One region of the Neorhizobium sp. NCHU2750 genome, then DNA from elsewhere that is predicted to be linked to it. Evidence: riboswitches for the same ligand, from Rfam matches in the RefSeq annotation. Region 1 holds a riboswitch; each other region holds the start of a gene.
What was found. Region 1 has a riboswitch for cobalamin ahead of NCHU2750_RS18395 (DUF1636 family protein). Riboswitches for the same ligand answer to the same signal wherever they lie in the genome.

Region 1 (3,772 bases):
GACATTGTCGACGCGCTGGCCAAGCGCTCATCGCGAATGCTGCATTCGCCCGGTAGAAGTGCGAGCGCTATCTTGCGGCGCCTTGCGAGGCGGGAAAGCTCGTCCACGCCATAGGCCCAGCGGTCGTAGCCGCCGAGAATGCGGACGAGGATGACCTTCGCATGGGATGCGGTCTTGTCCAGCCATAGATCGACGGACATGGGATGGTGCAGGTCGGAGAGATTGGTGAGCGCGAGGCTGCCTTCACCCCATCCCGCCGCAACGCCGTTCAGGTCGCTGCCGGAAAAGGACAGCACCACCACATCGGCCGGCGACTGATTGAGGTCTACCGGTTCGATCAGATCGTCGAGCGACGACGATGTGGTGGCGAGTATATGCATCCTCTTCCTTTGTCTGCCGCAATTCCGGAATTGCCTTGCGCGGGATTCAGGCCGCCAGCATCTTCTCGATTGCAGCGCGATCAATACCCTTTTCGCCGATCACGACGAGGCGGCTCTGGCGGATTTCGCCGGGCGCCCAGGCGCGGTCGAAATAATGGTTCACGCGCGATCCTACTGCCTGAACCTGCAGGCGCATCGGCTTGTTCGCGACGTCGATGAAGCCCTTTATGCGCAGCACGTTTTCCGCTTCCGCCGTGGCGGAGATACGCTCTGCCAGAGCTTCCGCGTCAGTCACGGCCGGAAGATCGATGACGAAGCTGTCGAATTCGTCGTGATCGTGGTCTTCCTCGTCGTCGTGATGGGTCTTGCGGTTTTCGATATCGTCCTCGACAGCAAGGCCAAGGCCAATCAGCACGCCCGGATCGACGGCGCCCTTGGCAGCCGGCACGATCTTCACCGCGCGCGGCAGATGCGCCTGGACACGGCCCTTGGCGGCAGCGAGCGACGCCTGATCGAGCAGGTCGGTCTTGGTCAGCACGATCATGTCGGCGCAGGCAACCTGATCCTCGAAGACTTCCTCGACCGGGTCGTCGTGGTCGATCGAGCCGTCTGCCTCGCGCTGGGCTTCGAGCGCCACATGGTCGTCGGCAACACGGCCTTCGGCCAGCGCCACGCCATCGACGACGGCAACGACGCCATCGACGGTGACGCGAGCCTTGACGGCCGGCCACTGGAAGGCCTGGACGAGCGGCTTGGGCAGAGCGAGGCCCGAGGTTTCGATCAGGATATGATCAACGCGCGGTTCGCGGGCGAGGATCTGGTCGATCGCGGGGACGAAATCGTCTGCGACCGTGCAGCAGATGCAGCCGTTTGCGAGCTCGATGATGTTATCGTCTGGGCAGCTTTCGATGCCGCAACCTTTGAGCACTTCGCCATCGATGCCGACATCGCCGAATTCGTTGACGATGATGGCCAGCCGCTTGCCGTCGAGCTTTTCGATCAGGTTGCGGATCAGCGTGGTCTTGCCGGCACCGAGAAAGCCGGTGACGACGGTGCAGGGTACGCGATCGAACTTGGGGGCGGAATTGACGCTCATGCAGGCATGTCCTCGTGATGATGGAAGGGGGGGATGCGGGCCGTCATGCCCTTGCCGCGCAGGCATGTCGGGCGGCTGCGAAGGGGAAGCAGGCCGCGTTCGTCGGCGGCCAGCATCATTGCGCCGGTGACGATGTCGTCGGCATTTTCGGTCGAGAGATGGCCGAACACATAGGACCAGCCGGAGCGGCGATTGAAGGCGGCGCTCGGCCCCTTGTCGCAATTGGAAAGGCAGGTGACGGGCTTTATCGCAAGCGGCTTGCCTTCGGCCGCCTCTCTCAATGCCTCTATCAGTGCGACACCGGGGCGGACCGTGCTGTTGGTTGACTCGCGGCAATTGGTGCAGACGAAGATCGTCACGTCGATCTCGCCGGCATTGCCGTCGTCGGCCAGACTTCCATCGTCTTTTTGCACTTCATCCGTCATCAGGCCGCAAACCGCCGGGTTTCTCAAAAAATCGGGGTGCGCGACAGGTGGCGGACCATCCTGCAGTGAAAACAAGGCCTTGCCCGGAGCACCCCGCCCGGAAAAGCATGAATGTGGAACGGCAGGTCTCCTGGCTCACGGGTCGTCGCCACCTGCCTGCCTTCCCAGATGGATCCGGTCCCTATCTCCTAGGTTGGATCTCTCCAGTGGCGTCTTTGGCAAGATGGCTCGCCGCCTACAGTTGCGGGGGCAGCCGCGGCATTGGATCCCAGCGAAGACGCCGAATCCGCACCGCATTCTCTCTTAGCCCTTGCCGTTGCCGGCAAGAGACCGTCGTAACCATCAAGTAAGCGCTCCCGCGGGGTGCTGTCAATGTCGCAGAAGCGATTGCCGAGGCAACGGATTTGCCTATAGTCGTCGCCGACGCACGAGGGTGGTTGCGGACACAAGGCGGCGTGGCGGGCTCTTCGCCAACCGCCCGGTTTTTCCGTAACGGATTTGAATGAGGGCCATATGCTGGATCAGGTTGCTTTTGCGGCCGCCGGTCAGGACCCAAGCAGGAGCTTGCAGCAGGTTGAAGGATATCGATCAGTCCACTGAGGAGCGCCATCGCGCCAAGATGGTCAACCGCAAAGCTGTTCAGGATGCGGAAGTGGCCGAGAAAACCGTCGAAAAAGGGCTTCTCATCGTCCATACCGGACCGGGCAAGGGCAAATCGACGGCGGCCTTCGGGCTGGCGCTGCGCATGCTCGGCAATAATCGCCGCGTCGGCATCGTACAGTTCATCAAGGGCGCCTGGTCGACCGGTGAACAGCCGGCGCTTGCGACATTCGGCGATCGTGTCGTCTGGCACACGATGGGCGAGGGGTTCACCTGGGAAACCCAGGATATCAAGCGGGACATTGCCGCTGCCGAGAGGGCATGGGCCAAGGCGCTCGACCTGATGGCCGACGACTCGATCGGTCTCGTCATTCTCGACGAACTCAATATCGCGCTGCGTTACGACTATCTCGATCTTGAGAGCGTCGTTGCTTCGCTCGCGACGCGGCGCCCCGACCTGCATGTGGTCGTGACCGGCCGCAATGCCAAGCCGGCGCTGATCGAGGCTGCCGATCTCGTCACCGAGATGACGCTGGTCAAGCACCATTTCAAGGCCGGGGTGAAGGCCCAGGCCGGTATCGAGTTCTGAACCATGGCTGCTCGCTCGCTGATGTTCCAGGGAACGGGTTCGGACGTGGGCAAGTCGCTGATCGTCGCCGGCCTGGCGCGCGCGTTTACGCTGCGCGGTCTCAAGGTTTTGCCGTTCAAGCCGCAGAACATGTCCAACAATGCTGCCGTGACGGCCGATGGTGGTGAGATCGGCCGGGCGCAGGCCTTGCAGGCGCGGGCGGCGGGTGTGCCGCTCAGCGTCCACATGAACCCGGTTCTGTTGAAGCCGCAAAGCGATATCGGCTCGCAGGTCGTGGTTCAGGGCCGGGTGGAAGGCAATGCGAAAGCGTCGGAATATCAGCAACTGAAGCCAAGATTGCTGTCGCGGGTAATGGAAAGCTACGAGATCCTGCGGGCAAAGGCCGATCTCGTTCTCGTTGAAGGTGCGGGCAGCGCGTCCGAGATCAATCTGCGCCAGAACGACATTGCCAATATGGGTTTTGCGCGTGCCGCCGACGTGCCGGTCATACTGATCGGCGATATCGATCGCGGCGGCGTCATTGCCAGTATCGCGGGGACGAAACTCGTGATCGATGCGGATGATGCGGCGATGATCCGTGGCTTCATCGTCAATCGGTTCCGCGGCGATCCGGCGCTGTTTGCCGAGGGGATGGATCTGATCTCGAGGTTTACCGGCTGGCAATCGGTCGGGCTTCTGCCGC
Region 2 (3,772 bases), 1.5 Mb from region 1:
ACGCTGGCGAGTTGAGCGGATCATCGCTACGAGGCCTGCCGATCCCAGTTGGCAAAGGGATCAGCCAGTTTCTTCCAGCTTTCCGGTGTGAACGCCGGCGCGTCGACGAGACATGCATCCAGTTCGGCGGTGATCTTTCGCTCGTCCATCGGATCGGCGCCGATGAAGACGATCTCCTGGCGCCGGTCACCCCAGACCGGGTGCAGATAGGGCTGCATCATTCGGCGGAAATCCGGGCTGTCTGGCCAGCGCTCCTTCGGCACGGCCGACCACCAGAGGCCCATCCGACCGGTGCGGACAAGCGCACCGGCCTGGCTGATCTCGCCGACGAAATTCGGCCGCGTCGCCAGCCAGAAGAAGCCTTTCGCCCGCACCACGCCCGGCCATGAGCGATCGATGAAGCGCTGGAAGAGTTCCGGCTCGAAAGGCTGTCTGGCGCGATAGACGAAGGAGCGGATGCCGTATTCCTCGGTTTCCGGAACATGATCCTTGAAGCCATGCAGTTCCTTGAACCAGAGCGGATGTTCCTGCGCCTTGTCGAAATCGAAGCGCCCCGTGCCGAGGATCTCCTTCAGCTCCACTTTGCCAAAATCGGTCTCGATCAGCCTGGCATCCGGATTGAGCGCGACGATGATTTTTCGCGCGGCGTCGCGTTCAGCCTCGGTTGCCGTGCCGATCTTGTTGAGGATCACCACATCGGCAAACTCGATCTGTTCGACGAGAAGATCGACGATGGTGCGGTTGTCGCCCTCGCCCGCCGTCTCGCCGCGATCGGCAAGGAAATCGCCGGAACCGTAATCCTTCAAAAGATTGGCGGCATCGACGACCGTCACCATCGTGTCGAGCCTTGCGACATCGGACAGGCTCATGCCGTTCTCGTCGCGGAAGTCGAAGGTGGCGGCAACCGGCAGCGGCTCGGCGATACCGGTCGATTCGATCAGCAGATAGTCGAACCTGCCCTGCTCCGCCAAGGCCCGAACCTCGGTCAACAGGTCATCGCGCAGCGTGCAACAGATGCAGCCATTGGTCATCTCCACCAATTGCTCCTCGGTACGGGAGAGGTTGGCACCGCCATCACGCACCAGCGCTGCATCGATATTGACCTCGCTCATGTCGTTGACGATCAGCGCCACCCGCAGCCCATCCCTATTGGCAAGGATATGGTTGAGCAGCGTCGTCTTGCCGGCGCCGAGAAAGCCGGAAAGCACGGTGACGGGGAGTCTCTCTTTCATAACAGATGTCCATTGCATTGCGCGTTACGTTATACTATTACGTCAGCACATGCACGGCGGGTCGTCAAGCCTCCTGCGGGAGTTTTGGTCCCCCTTCCTGCCGTGCAGTCAAGATCACTGGACAAGCACCAGACGGTCTCCTATCAAGGACACGCTACGGTTCTGCATTCGCAGATGAAAAGGGAATGCGGTGAGGTTTCGGGCTATCAGCCCCGACCAATTCCGCGACTGCCCTCGCAACTGTAAGCGGCGAGCCCTTCGTCACAGCCACTGGCCTCACCGGCCGGGAAGGAGACGACAGGGCGTATGAGCCGCAAGTCAGGAGACCTGCCGCAGCTTAGGCCAACCAGTACCGGACGAGGTGTTCCGGCAGGGAGAGACTTATGACGCAAGCGACGCCGTCGCCCGCCGTTTCCGATGCAATCCGCGGTCGCGGCACTGCAACGTCCTGCCTTTCATCCCGGCTTAGCCATTCACTCTTAAAGGACAGGACATGAAACTCGGCTTGATTGCCGCGCTCTTTGCGCTTTCCGCATCGGCTCTTCCCGCCACCGCCTTCGCAGGCTCGACCAGCTATCCGCTGACCATCGAGAATTGCGGCCAGAAGGTCACATTCGACAAGACACCTCGAAAGATCGTCTCGATCGGCCAGGGCATGACCGAAATCCTCTATTCGCTCGGGCTCGCCGACAAGGTCGCCGGCACCGCCGTCTGGGTCGGCCCGGTACTGCCGCAATATGCCGAGGCCAATGCGAAGATCAAACGGCTTGCCGACAACGATCCGAGCTTCGAGTCGGTCGTCGGGCTGGAGCCGGATCTGGTTGCCGCCGAATTCGAATGGCATGTCGGTCCGATGGGCTCGGTCGGCAAGCGCGAGCAGTTTTCCGATCTCGGTATCAACACCTATATCTCGCCGGCCGATTGCGTCGCCAAGACCAATACCGATGGCGGCGACGGGGTGCGCAAGGAACTCTTCACGATGGACCTGATCTATCGGGAGATCGATGAACTGGCCGAGATCTTCGACGTACAGGACCGCGGCGACAAGCTCACCGCCGATCTCAAGGCGCGCGAGGCGGCAGCGGTCGCCTCGATCAAGGGGGCCGAGGCGAAGAACCTGCCGATCGTCTTCTGGTTCTCCAGCAAGGAGACCAAGGGCGATGCCTTCATCGCCGGCAAGAACAGTGCGCCCGCCTATATCCTGAAGACGATCGGCGCGAAAAATGTCGTGTCGACCGAGGAGGAATGGCCACTGGTCGGCTGGGAGACGATCGCCGAGGCCAATCCGGCCGTCATCGTCATCGCCACGATGGACCGCCGCCGCTATGCCGCCGACGACCCAAAGGTGAAGATCGATTTCCTCGAACATGATCCGGTCGTCAGCCAGCTCGACGCGGTGAAGAACAGGCGCTTCGTGATGATGGACGCGCAGTCGATGAACCCGACGATCCGCACGATCGACGGCATCGAGACGCTGGCCCGCGGCATCAAGTCCTTCGGCCTGTCGCAGTGACGCCATCGCGGACCAGAGTCTGGGCTGCCGGCACTGCCGGCGCCCTCCTCGTCCTCATCGCTTTGCTCTTCGCCATGACGGCGGGGATTGCAATCGGCGAGATGGCGATCCCGATGAAGACGGCGGCTGCGGCCGTCACCAACAGGCTCGGCCTGACCGCAATCGCGGTGCCACGCATCCAGGAAGCGGTGATCTGGGATTACCGCCTGTCACGCTCGCTGCTTGCCGCCTTCTGCGGCGCGGCGCTGGCGCTGTCGGGTGCGATCCTGCAGTCGCTCTTACGCAACTCGCTGGCCGAACCCTATGTGCTCGGCGTTTCGGCCGGTGCCTCCACAGGCGCGGTTTCGGTCATGCTGCTGGGGCTTGGCGGCGGGGCGATCTCGCTTTCGGCCGGCGCTTTTGCCGGGGCGATCCTCGCCTTCGCCTTCGTCATCGTGCTGACGACCGGGCGACAGACGGCAGACCGCACCATTCTGGCGGGCGTCGCCGCCTCGCAGCTGTTCAATGCGCTCACCTCCTATATCGTCTCGACCTCGGCCAATGCCGAACAGGCGCGCAGCGTGATGTTCTGGCTGCTCGGCAGCTTTTCCGGCGTCCGCTGGCCCGACGTGGCGCTTGCCGCGATCGTCGTCGCCGTCGGGCTCGTCGTCTGCATCTGGCATTCGCGGGCGCTCGATGCCTTCACCTTCGGCGAGGATGCCGCCCGTTCGCTCGGCATCGCTGTCGGCCGGGTACGCGCCCTGCTGCTTCTCGTCACCGCGCTGATGACGGCCACCATGGTCAGCATGGTCGGTGCCATCGGCTTCGTCGGACTCGTCATTCCGCATGCAGCCCGCTTCGTCGTCGGGCCCGGCCATATGCGGCTGCTGCCCGCCTGCGCGCTGACCGGCGCACTGTTCATGGTGGTTGCCGATATCGTCTCGCGCATCATCATCGCGCCGCAGGTGCTGCCGATCGGTGTGGTCACAGCACTGGTCGGCGTGCCGTTCTTCTCCGTCATCCTCTACCGTGCAAGGAGACCCGCATG
Region 3 (3,772 bases), 2.1 Mb from region 1:
ATCGACATGCGGCAGAGCGGCTGCGGCGGCAGCATCGTCACGCTCGGCGGCAACAACCATAGCGACGACCAGTGCCACGACATGCAGGACAAGCTGCAGCGGCTGGAAGGCGATCGGGAAAAGCTCGCCGAGCAACGCAACAACAGCCGCTCGCTGCTGCAGCCTTCGGAAGAGCGCGTGGCCATCCTGTCTGCCATCCGCGAGAACAACTGCACGCCGACCGATCTCGATACCCAGGCCGCGATCGATGAGAAGGAACGCATCAGGATCCGCGGCATCGCGCTTCCCGGCCCCGACGAGAACCAGACGGGTGCCGGGCTTTACGAGGCAGCACCACATATGCCCGCTCCGGCCGCCGACAAGGCCAATTCCAGCATCACCCATCTCGGAAGTCCTCAGCCGGTGACGACACAGAAGGAAGCGCCGATCCAGTTCCCGCCGGACCGTCCTTATGATCCCGACAGAAAGGTCCGGGTGATCGGGCCGGAATTCTTCCCGGACGAGAAGATCGATCTTGCCAACCCGAAATCGAGCGGCCCGCAGCCACAGCAATAGGACAGCGAGGAACGGGGATCAGGCGCGCGTCCTGATGGACGCGCCTATTTGCGGCCCCAGGCGTCCTCGAAGACAAGATCGTTCAGCGGGAGGCGCTGGCGCCAGCCCTTGATCGCGAGTTCCGGTTCCTCATAAAGCGCGTCGACATAACCAAGGCAAAGCCAGGCGACGATCTCGATCTTCTCCGGTATGCCGAGGATCGCGTGCATGTCCTCGTCGCGAAAGATGCTGACCCAGCCGACACCGATGCCTTCCGCACGCGCTGCCAGCCAGAGGTTCTGGATGGCGCAGACGGTCGAATAGCTGTCCATGCGGGCATTGTGGGTGCGGCCGAGCACGACCGGTCCTGCGCGATCGGGATCGCAGGTGACGCAGATCGACAGCGGCGCCTTGCGAATGCCTTCAAGCTTGAGGCTTCGATAGGTACTGCGCTTGTCCTGCGGGAACATCGCCTCGGCCTCGTCATTGGCTTTCGAGAACGCCTGCCAGGCCGCATGCCTGACTTTCTCGTCGCGAACGAGGATGAAATTCCACGGCTGCATGAAGCCGACCGACGGCGCTGCATGGGCCGCGTCGAGAAGGCGCCTCAACACGTCATCGGGTATAGGGTCGGAGAGGAACTGGTCGCGCACGTCACGTCGCGTCCCGATGGCGCGGTAGACGGCCGCGCGTTCGTCTTCGGAAAATGGTCCGGCCGCCACAAGACCGGTATCCGGGCTTTCATCCAGGGCCGGGAGTCGCAGTTCGGGTATCAATTCAGGTCGCATCGTCTTTCCCCAACAATGCCTGAGGTTCCGGTCACGCCTGCGGCGCCACACGAACCTTACAACCTGTCCGCTGTCCGCGCGGATCGGTCCATCCTGTCAGGCCGGTCTTCTGACTTGGCTTCATCCGGCCATCGCCGCCTTCCCGGACAGTCGCCCAGTGGCTGAGGTTTACCTCATGCGATGACCGTCCGCCTCACAGCGTTGGGCACGTGCCGGAATTGCGCCGGCTTCCCGATTCTCCCGCCAATGGCGGGCACCTGACGGGAGGAGTTATGCCGGGCCTGCGACTTCGAGGCAAGACCGATCACGCCGCAGGGAAGTAACGGACATAGGCGAATTCATCACCGTGCGGTGACCAGTTCGGCGAGTTCATCGTGCCCTGCCCGCCGAAAAGCTCGAATAGGGTCTCGACATTGCCGCCATCCATGTCCATCAGCCTTACACGGACATCGAGGTCGCGCGGATGATCGAAGACATCGCCGTCATAGGAGACGAAGACGATCTTGTCGCCCTTGGGCGATGGATGCGGGAACCAGTCGCCATAGGCGCTGTCGGTGATGCGCTCCGCCTCGCCGCCTTCGGCCGGCACGCGCCAGATCTGCATGCGGCCCGTACGGCTGGAGTTGAAATAGATCCACTTGCCGTCCGGTGAATAATCCGGTCCGTCATTGCGGCCCTCGCCGAAGGTCAGGCGGGTCTCGTTCTCACCATCGATGCCGATCGTGTAGATATCGAAGACCTGATCACGGATGCCGCAATAGGTCACCGTCTGTCCGTCGGGAGACCAGCCATGCCAGTAGGAGGGCAGGTTTTCGGTGATCAGCTTCGGCATCCCGCCCTCGGCCGGCAGGATATAGATTGCCGATTTGCCGAACTCGACCTTGTCGGAAATCGCGATCAGGGTGCCGTCGGGGGATATGCCGTGGTCGTTGTTGCAGCGGTTGGCAAAGCCGGTGTCGACGCGGTCCGGCACGCCATCACCGTCTGGAGACAGGCGATAGATCAAACCATCGGCATTGAGCATCAGGTAGCGTCCGTCCGGCGACCAGTTGGGTGCCTCGAACAGCTCTTCCGTCTGCCAGACGATGCGGCTCTGCCGGGTGCGGATATTGTAGATCTCGACCGAGCTGCGGAGCGTCACGCGCCAGCTCCACCCTGTACCAGAGGTGCTGTGATGTCCTTTACCCTTACCTGCATGCCTATCGTCCCATCTTTGCGTGTTTCCAGAAATTCGCAATTCTTCAATACGGTACTAAACTTGGCCGAGCCGAAATTGTTCGGCTTGAATTCGGGATTGAGCTGCCGGATCGCGGACGACAACCGGCCGACCTCCACCCAATCCTGCGGCGCGCGCCCAATAGAATTCAGCGCTTGAACAATATAGGGCCGAATATCACCGGCGCGCTTTAGGGCGACGACCTTGCCTGTCTCGAGCGGCTTGGCAGGCTTTGTATTCTCGGCAGTCTTGGCAACCTTTGCCGGCTCCTCGGCCTTGGCCGTCTTTGCCCGTGTCGTGCTCTTCACCGCCTTTGGCGGGTCCGCTTCCTTGAGGGCAAGCTCGACCTCGAAGAATTTGTCGAATGCCAGCCTTAATGCCGGCGACGCCTTCGTGCCGCCTATGCCTATCGCCCTGTGGCCGCGCATGCGCAGGCGGGTGGCGAGGTGGATGAAGTCACTGTCGCAGGTCACGATGCAGAAGACATCGATATCCGAGCGGCACATGAGTTCGGCCACATCGATCGCCAACATTATGTCGCTGCTGTTCTTGCCCGAGATCGTCGCCTGAGCGGTCTGGATGCTCAGCGCGTGATGGGTGGCGGCTTCCGCCCATGGTTTCAGGTGTTCGCGGGTGAAGTCGCCATAGACCCGCCGCTCGACGATCCTGCCGAAACCGGCCGCGATCTCCATGACCCGCCCGGCGACGCGCGTCGGAAGATTTTCCGCGTCGATGAATATGCCGACCCTGCCTGTAGAACCCGCCATGACATTCTCCAGCCCATCCAGACTACAGAAAACAGCAAATCCTTGCCGAAGCGAAGGTGTTTCCGGCAGGGCGGTTAACGATCCCGGAAGCGGTTGGTGATCGGGTAACGGCGGTCGCGGCCGAAATTCTTCTTGGTGATCTTGACGCCCGGTGCCGACTGACGGCGCTTGTATTCGGCGAGATAGAGAAGATGCTCGATGCGGTGGACGGTTGCGGCGTCATGGCCGCGGGCGACGATCTCCTCGGTTCCCATCTCCTGTTCGACGAGGCATTCGAGGATGTCGTCGAGTACCGGATAGGGAGGCAGCGAATCCTGGTCCTTCTGGTCGGGCCTGAGTTCGGCAGAGGGCGCCTTGGAAATGATGTTCTTCGGGATCACCTCGCCGGAGGGGCCGAGCGCATCCGGCGGCACATGCGCGTTGCGCCATTCGGCGATCGCATAGACCTGCATCTTGTAGAGGTCCTT
Region 4 (3,772 bases), 1.0 Mb from region 1:
TCATTAACATGGGAACGAGAAAGCCCGCTCGACAGGGCGAGCGGGCCATCTCTCAATCAAACCGGCGTTACCTTCACGGAGAAACGCAGGTGCGGCGTACACCCGGGCTTGAAACATAGGTGTTATCGGAGGCGCGATAGGTGCGATAGCGGCTGGCGCACCACTGATAGTGGTTGCTGCTATGGGCGCGCGGCTGGCTGGCAATGGCGCCGCCGATGATCGCACCGGCACCGAAGGCTGCCAGCGGGAACCAGTAACCATTGTGATAACGGTAGCCCGGACGATGGTAGCTGTAACCGCGATGGCCGTTGTAATAGCCGCGGCGATCGTGACCGCGATAGTGCCGCGGCGGCCCGTGATGGCCATGGTACTGAACCTTGGTCACGTCGGACGTCGCCGGCGGAGAAGCCAGGTCAAGCCGCATCGGGGCGGCGAAAACCGGAACGAAACTGGTGGCAAGAACGGCAACAGCCGTAAAAGCCGTCGCGAGACGCATGCGCAATGCGGTCATGGGAATGTTTCCTCACTCTGCAAATCTAACGATCTGCAACGGGAAGCATCCCCATTTTGTTCCACACACGAGTCTCTTTTGTCGTCACGCCACCGCGTAAAGCGTGCTGTCCTTGCCCTGCAGGCGATCGATCATGAAGTTCGAATACCATTCGACGAACTGCATGACGCCGCCTTCATGCGCCTCGGAATAGGGACCAGGCTCATAGGCCGGCGAACGGATGCCGAAGGCATTTTCCTCGACGATCGCGCGGTCCTGGTCGTTGGTCATGTTCCAGACATGGGTGAGCTGCTCGACATCGTAGTCGACACCTTCGACGGCATCCTTGTGAACCAGCCAGGTGGTGGTGACCGCAGTCTCTTCCGGGCCGATCGGGATGACGCGGAAGGAGATCGCGTGGTCGACCAGCATGTGGTTCCAGGTGGTTGGGTAATGGAAGAGCAGCATCGTGCCGATATGCGAGATCTTCACATCGTCGGAGAGCGAGCGCTTGACCGCGGGTCGGCCGTCCATCGTGTAGCTCTCGGCATCCTCGACGAGCGGCATGCGGGCGACGCGGAACTGGCCGTCCGGCGACATGTTGAACGTGCTCGGCAGGCCTGCCTGTTCGCAGCGACTCCAGTGCTCGGAGATGAAGGGGTCATCGCCGGCACCCTGGACACCGGTCGCGGTCGGGGCTTCCGGATAGGTGCGGCAGAGTTCCGGGTGATTGCCGGCGCAGTGATAGCACTCGCGGTTGTTTTCCCAGACGAGCTTCCAGTTGCCCTTCTCGATGATGGTGTTCTTGGCGGCGACCTTCGTCTCCATCAGGCGATGCGGCGCCATGTAGGGCTCGATCGTGGCCCGCACCGGGGCGAAATCAGGGGCTTCCTGGGCAAGGCAAACGAAGATGTAGCCGCCCACGACCTGGCAATGGACGGGTTTCAGGCCATACTGCTTCTTGTCGAAATTCTCGCCCATGTGGCGGGCCGACATCAGCGATCCGTCATGCTGGTAGGTCCATTGGTGATAGGGACAGACGAGACGGGTGGCGGAACCGGCATCCTTGGTGCAGACGCGGTGGCCGCGATGGCGACAGGTGTTGTGATAGGCGCGGATATCGCCTTCGCGGGTGCGGATGACGAGGACCGGATAGTCACCGATCTGCAGGGTGACATACTTGCCCGCCTTGTCGATCTCGCAATCGTGGCCGACGAACAGCCAGTCGCGATACCAGATCATTTCCAGATCGAGCTTGTAGTAGTCGGGGTCGATGTAGAAGGGCTGTTCGAGGCTGAAACCCTCGCGGCGGTTCTTCAGCTGTCGCAGAACCTGACTATGAATGTCCATATGCTTCCTCGCAATTCAAGCAAGCTTCAGGGCATGGACAAGCCGGCGGCATTTTTGAAACGCAACCAATTCCTGTCCCGTGCGCCCTCCGCGACCGGTCGTCAATCATGGCTCAGGCTGGTTTCCGGGCTGAGGAGTTTCCCTTCAAGAGGGATTGCATGGCACCTTCCCGGTCGGCCGTTCGGCTCTGTCCCAGTGGCTTTAAGGGTTTCCCTCACGCCATGCCTTCAACTCCACCACCGTTGCGGGGGCAGCGCCGGATAGATCTCGTCGACCCGCCGGCTTCCCAATTCTCCACCTTCCCTAGCAAGGCGGCACCTTGAGCTTTGTCATATTTAAGCGTGACGCCGGCCTGTCGCATAGACGACATTGCGACATCGGCAACTGCATTGGCGACGACGGAACAGGCTTTGGCAGAAAGCGTTCCCCAGGATTGTCCGGGGCGGGCCGTGGCATGCCGGCACGGTCAGAAACAGACTGTTAAGGTGTCGCTAATAGTATTCGTCAAAATCCAATCGGAAGAGCCGCCAAGATGCCAGCACCGATCCGGTATTACGAGGTCAACAGACAGAGGCCTTTCGTCACCGCGCCGAATACCGCGACTTCCCATTCGGAGTTTCTGCGGACGGGCCGCATTTCCCGCATCCGGCCGATGTGGGTTCCAAGCGAACGCCGCTATCTGACCTATGAGGAAGTTGCCGAAAAGACCGGCAAGAAGCTCGAGGCAGCAGGCGAGACGACGCACCGTCGGCTCAACAGCTTTCACCGCTCGATCTTTCTTCCGAAGATCATCTTCCACCGCACGCTCGATGGCAGCCCGCATCTCGGCTATTGCCATGTAACGGCGGCGCGCACCTTCTTCTCGCGCGATTCCATGGTCACATGGTCGTTCTACATCGCCAATTTCTCCTCGGAGATCGGCGAGGACGAAGCCTTTTTTGCCCGCATCAGTCCGCAGAACGCGCGGATGTATTTCGCCGTCGCTGTCGAGGGCGAGGCCGGCGAACAGGCCAAGATCGACCGCAGCTGGCGCAAGAACGGGCTGTTGTTCCAGACCAACGACCCGCATGAGGCGATGCGCAACGTGCTGATGCTCGGCGCGCCCGACGCGACGATCCGCGAAATGATCAAAAGGCTTTGAAGCGGGCGCGCTCCGCTGTATTGACGGCAGGATGAAAGCCGAAATCATAGAGACGGGTGTTGAGCCGCAGCGCGCGATCCGCGAGGGCGTGCGCGTGCTTGGCGAAGGTCTTGCCGTCGCCATCCCGACCGAGACTGTCTACGGGCTTGCCGCCGACGCGACACGGGCGGATGCCATTTCGCGGATCTACGAGACCAAGGGGCGGCCGCGCTTCAACCCGCTGATCAGCCATGTCTGCGATATCGCCATGGCGGAGCGCTATGCCGTGTTCGATCCCGTATCGCGGCAGCTCGCCGAAGCCTTCTGGCCGGGGCCGCTGACGATCATCCTGCCGCTGAAGCCGGACAGCATCATCCATTCGCTGGCGACGGCCGGGCTCGACACGGTCGGACTGCGCTGCCCGGCAGGGTTTGCCAACGAGCTGATCCGCGCCTTCGACCGGCCTCTCGCTGCCCCGAGCGCCAACACGTCCGGCAAGGTCAGCCCGACCAGCGCACGTCACGTGATGGACGATCTGGGGAGCAAGATCCCGCTCATCCTTGATGGCGGCGCGTCGAAAGTGGGTGTGGAATCGACCATCGTACGCGTCGACCCGGAGACCGGAACGATCCTGCTTCTGCGGCCGGGCGGGCTTGCGGCGGAAGAGATCGCCAGGGCCGCCGGTCGCGGCATCACCAGGCGTGCCGGGCCGGCGGCAATCATCGAGGCGCCGGGCATGCTTGCCTCGCATTACGCGCCGGGTGCGGCCGTCCGTCTGGATGCCACTGCGATCGAACCCGGAGAAGCTCTGA

Region 2: another riboswitch for cobalamin. It lies ahead of NCHU2750_RS05140 (ABC transporter substrate-binding protein); the one in region 1 lies ahead of NCHU2750_RS18395 (DUF1636 family protein).
Region 3: another riboswitch for cobalamin. It lies ahead of bluB (5,6-dimethylbenzimidazole synthase); the one in region 1 lies ahead of NCHU2750_RS18395 (DUF1636 family protein).
Region 4: another riboswitch for cobalamin. It lies ahead of NCHU2750_RS02375 (aromatic ring-hydroxylating oxygenase subunit alpha); the one in region 1 lies ahead of NCHU2750_RS18395 (DUF1636 family protein).

What each region holds. Positions count from the first base shown of each region.
Region 1 is NZ_CP030827.1:3,815,117-3,818,888, reverse strand. Features, by position in the region: gene cobN (cobaltochelatase subunit CobN) at 1-380, opposite strand, end outside; gene cobW (cobalamin biosynthesis protein CobW) at 427-1,476, opposite strand; gene NCHU2750_RS18395 (DUF1636 family protein) at 1,473-1,901, opposite strand; cobalamin riboswitch at 2,005-2,251, opposite strand; gene cobO (cob(I)yrinic acid a,c-diamide adenosyltransferase) at 2,521-3,090, shown strand; gene NCHU2750_RS18385 (cobyric acid synthase) at 3,094-3,772, shown strand, end outside.
Region 2 is NZ_CP030827.1:1,033,908-1,037,679, reverse strand. Features, by position in the region: gene zigA (zinc metallochaperone GTPase ZigA) at 27-1,232, opposite strand; cobalamin riboswitch at 1,373-1,581, shown strand; gene NCHU2750_RS05140 (ABC transporter substrate-binding protein) at 1,726-2,745, shown strand; gene NCHU2750_RS05135 (FecCD family ABC transporter permease) at 2,742-3,772, shown strand, end outside; gene NCHU2750_RS05130 (ABC transporter ATP-binding protein) at 3,770-3,772, shown strand, end outside.
Region 3 is NZ_CP030827.1:1,764,381-1,768,152, reverse strand. Features, by position in the region: gene NCHU2750_RS08705 (hypothetical protein) at 1-555, shown strand, start outside; gene bluB (5,6-dimethylbenzimidazole synthase) at 600-1,322, opposite strand; cobalamin riboswitch at 1,405-1,598, opposite strand; gene NCHU2750_RS08695 (TolB family protein) at 1,627-2,463, opposite strand; gene NCHU2750_RS08690 (NYN domain-containing protein) at 2,460-3,305, opposite strand; gene NCHU2750_RS08685 (NAD+ synthase) at 3,380-3,772, opposite strand, start outside.
Region 4 is NZ_CP030827.1:498,474-502,245, reverse strand. Features, by position in the region: gene NCHU2750_RS02380 (BA14K family protein) at 74-511, opposite strand; gene NCHU2750_RS02375 (aromatic ring-hydroxylating oxygenase subunit alpha) at 596-1,840, opposite strand; cobalamin riboswitch at 1,939-2,178, opposite strand; gene NCHU2750_RS02370 (DUF6656 family protein) at 2,373-2,981, shown strand; gene NCHU2750_RS02365 (L-threonylcarbamoyladenylate synthase) at 3,013-3,772, shown strand, end outside.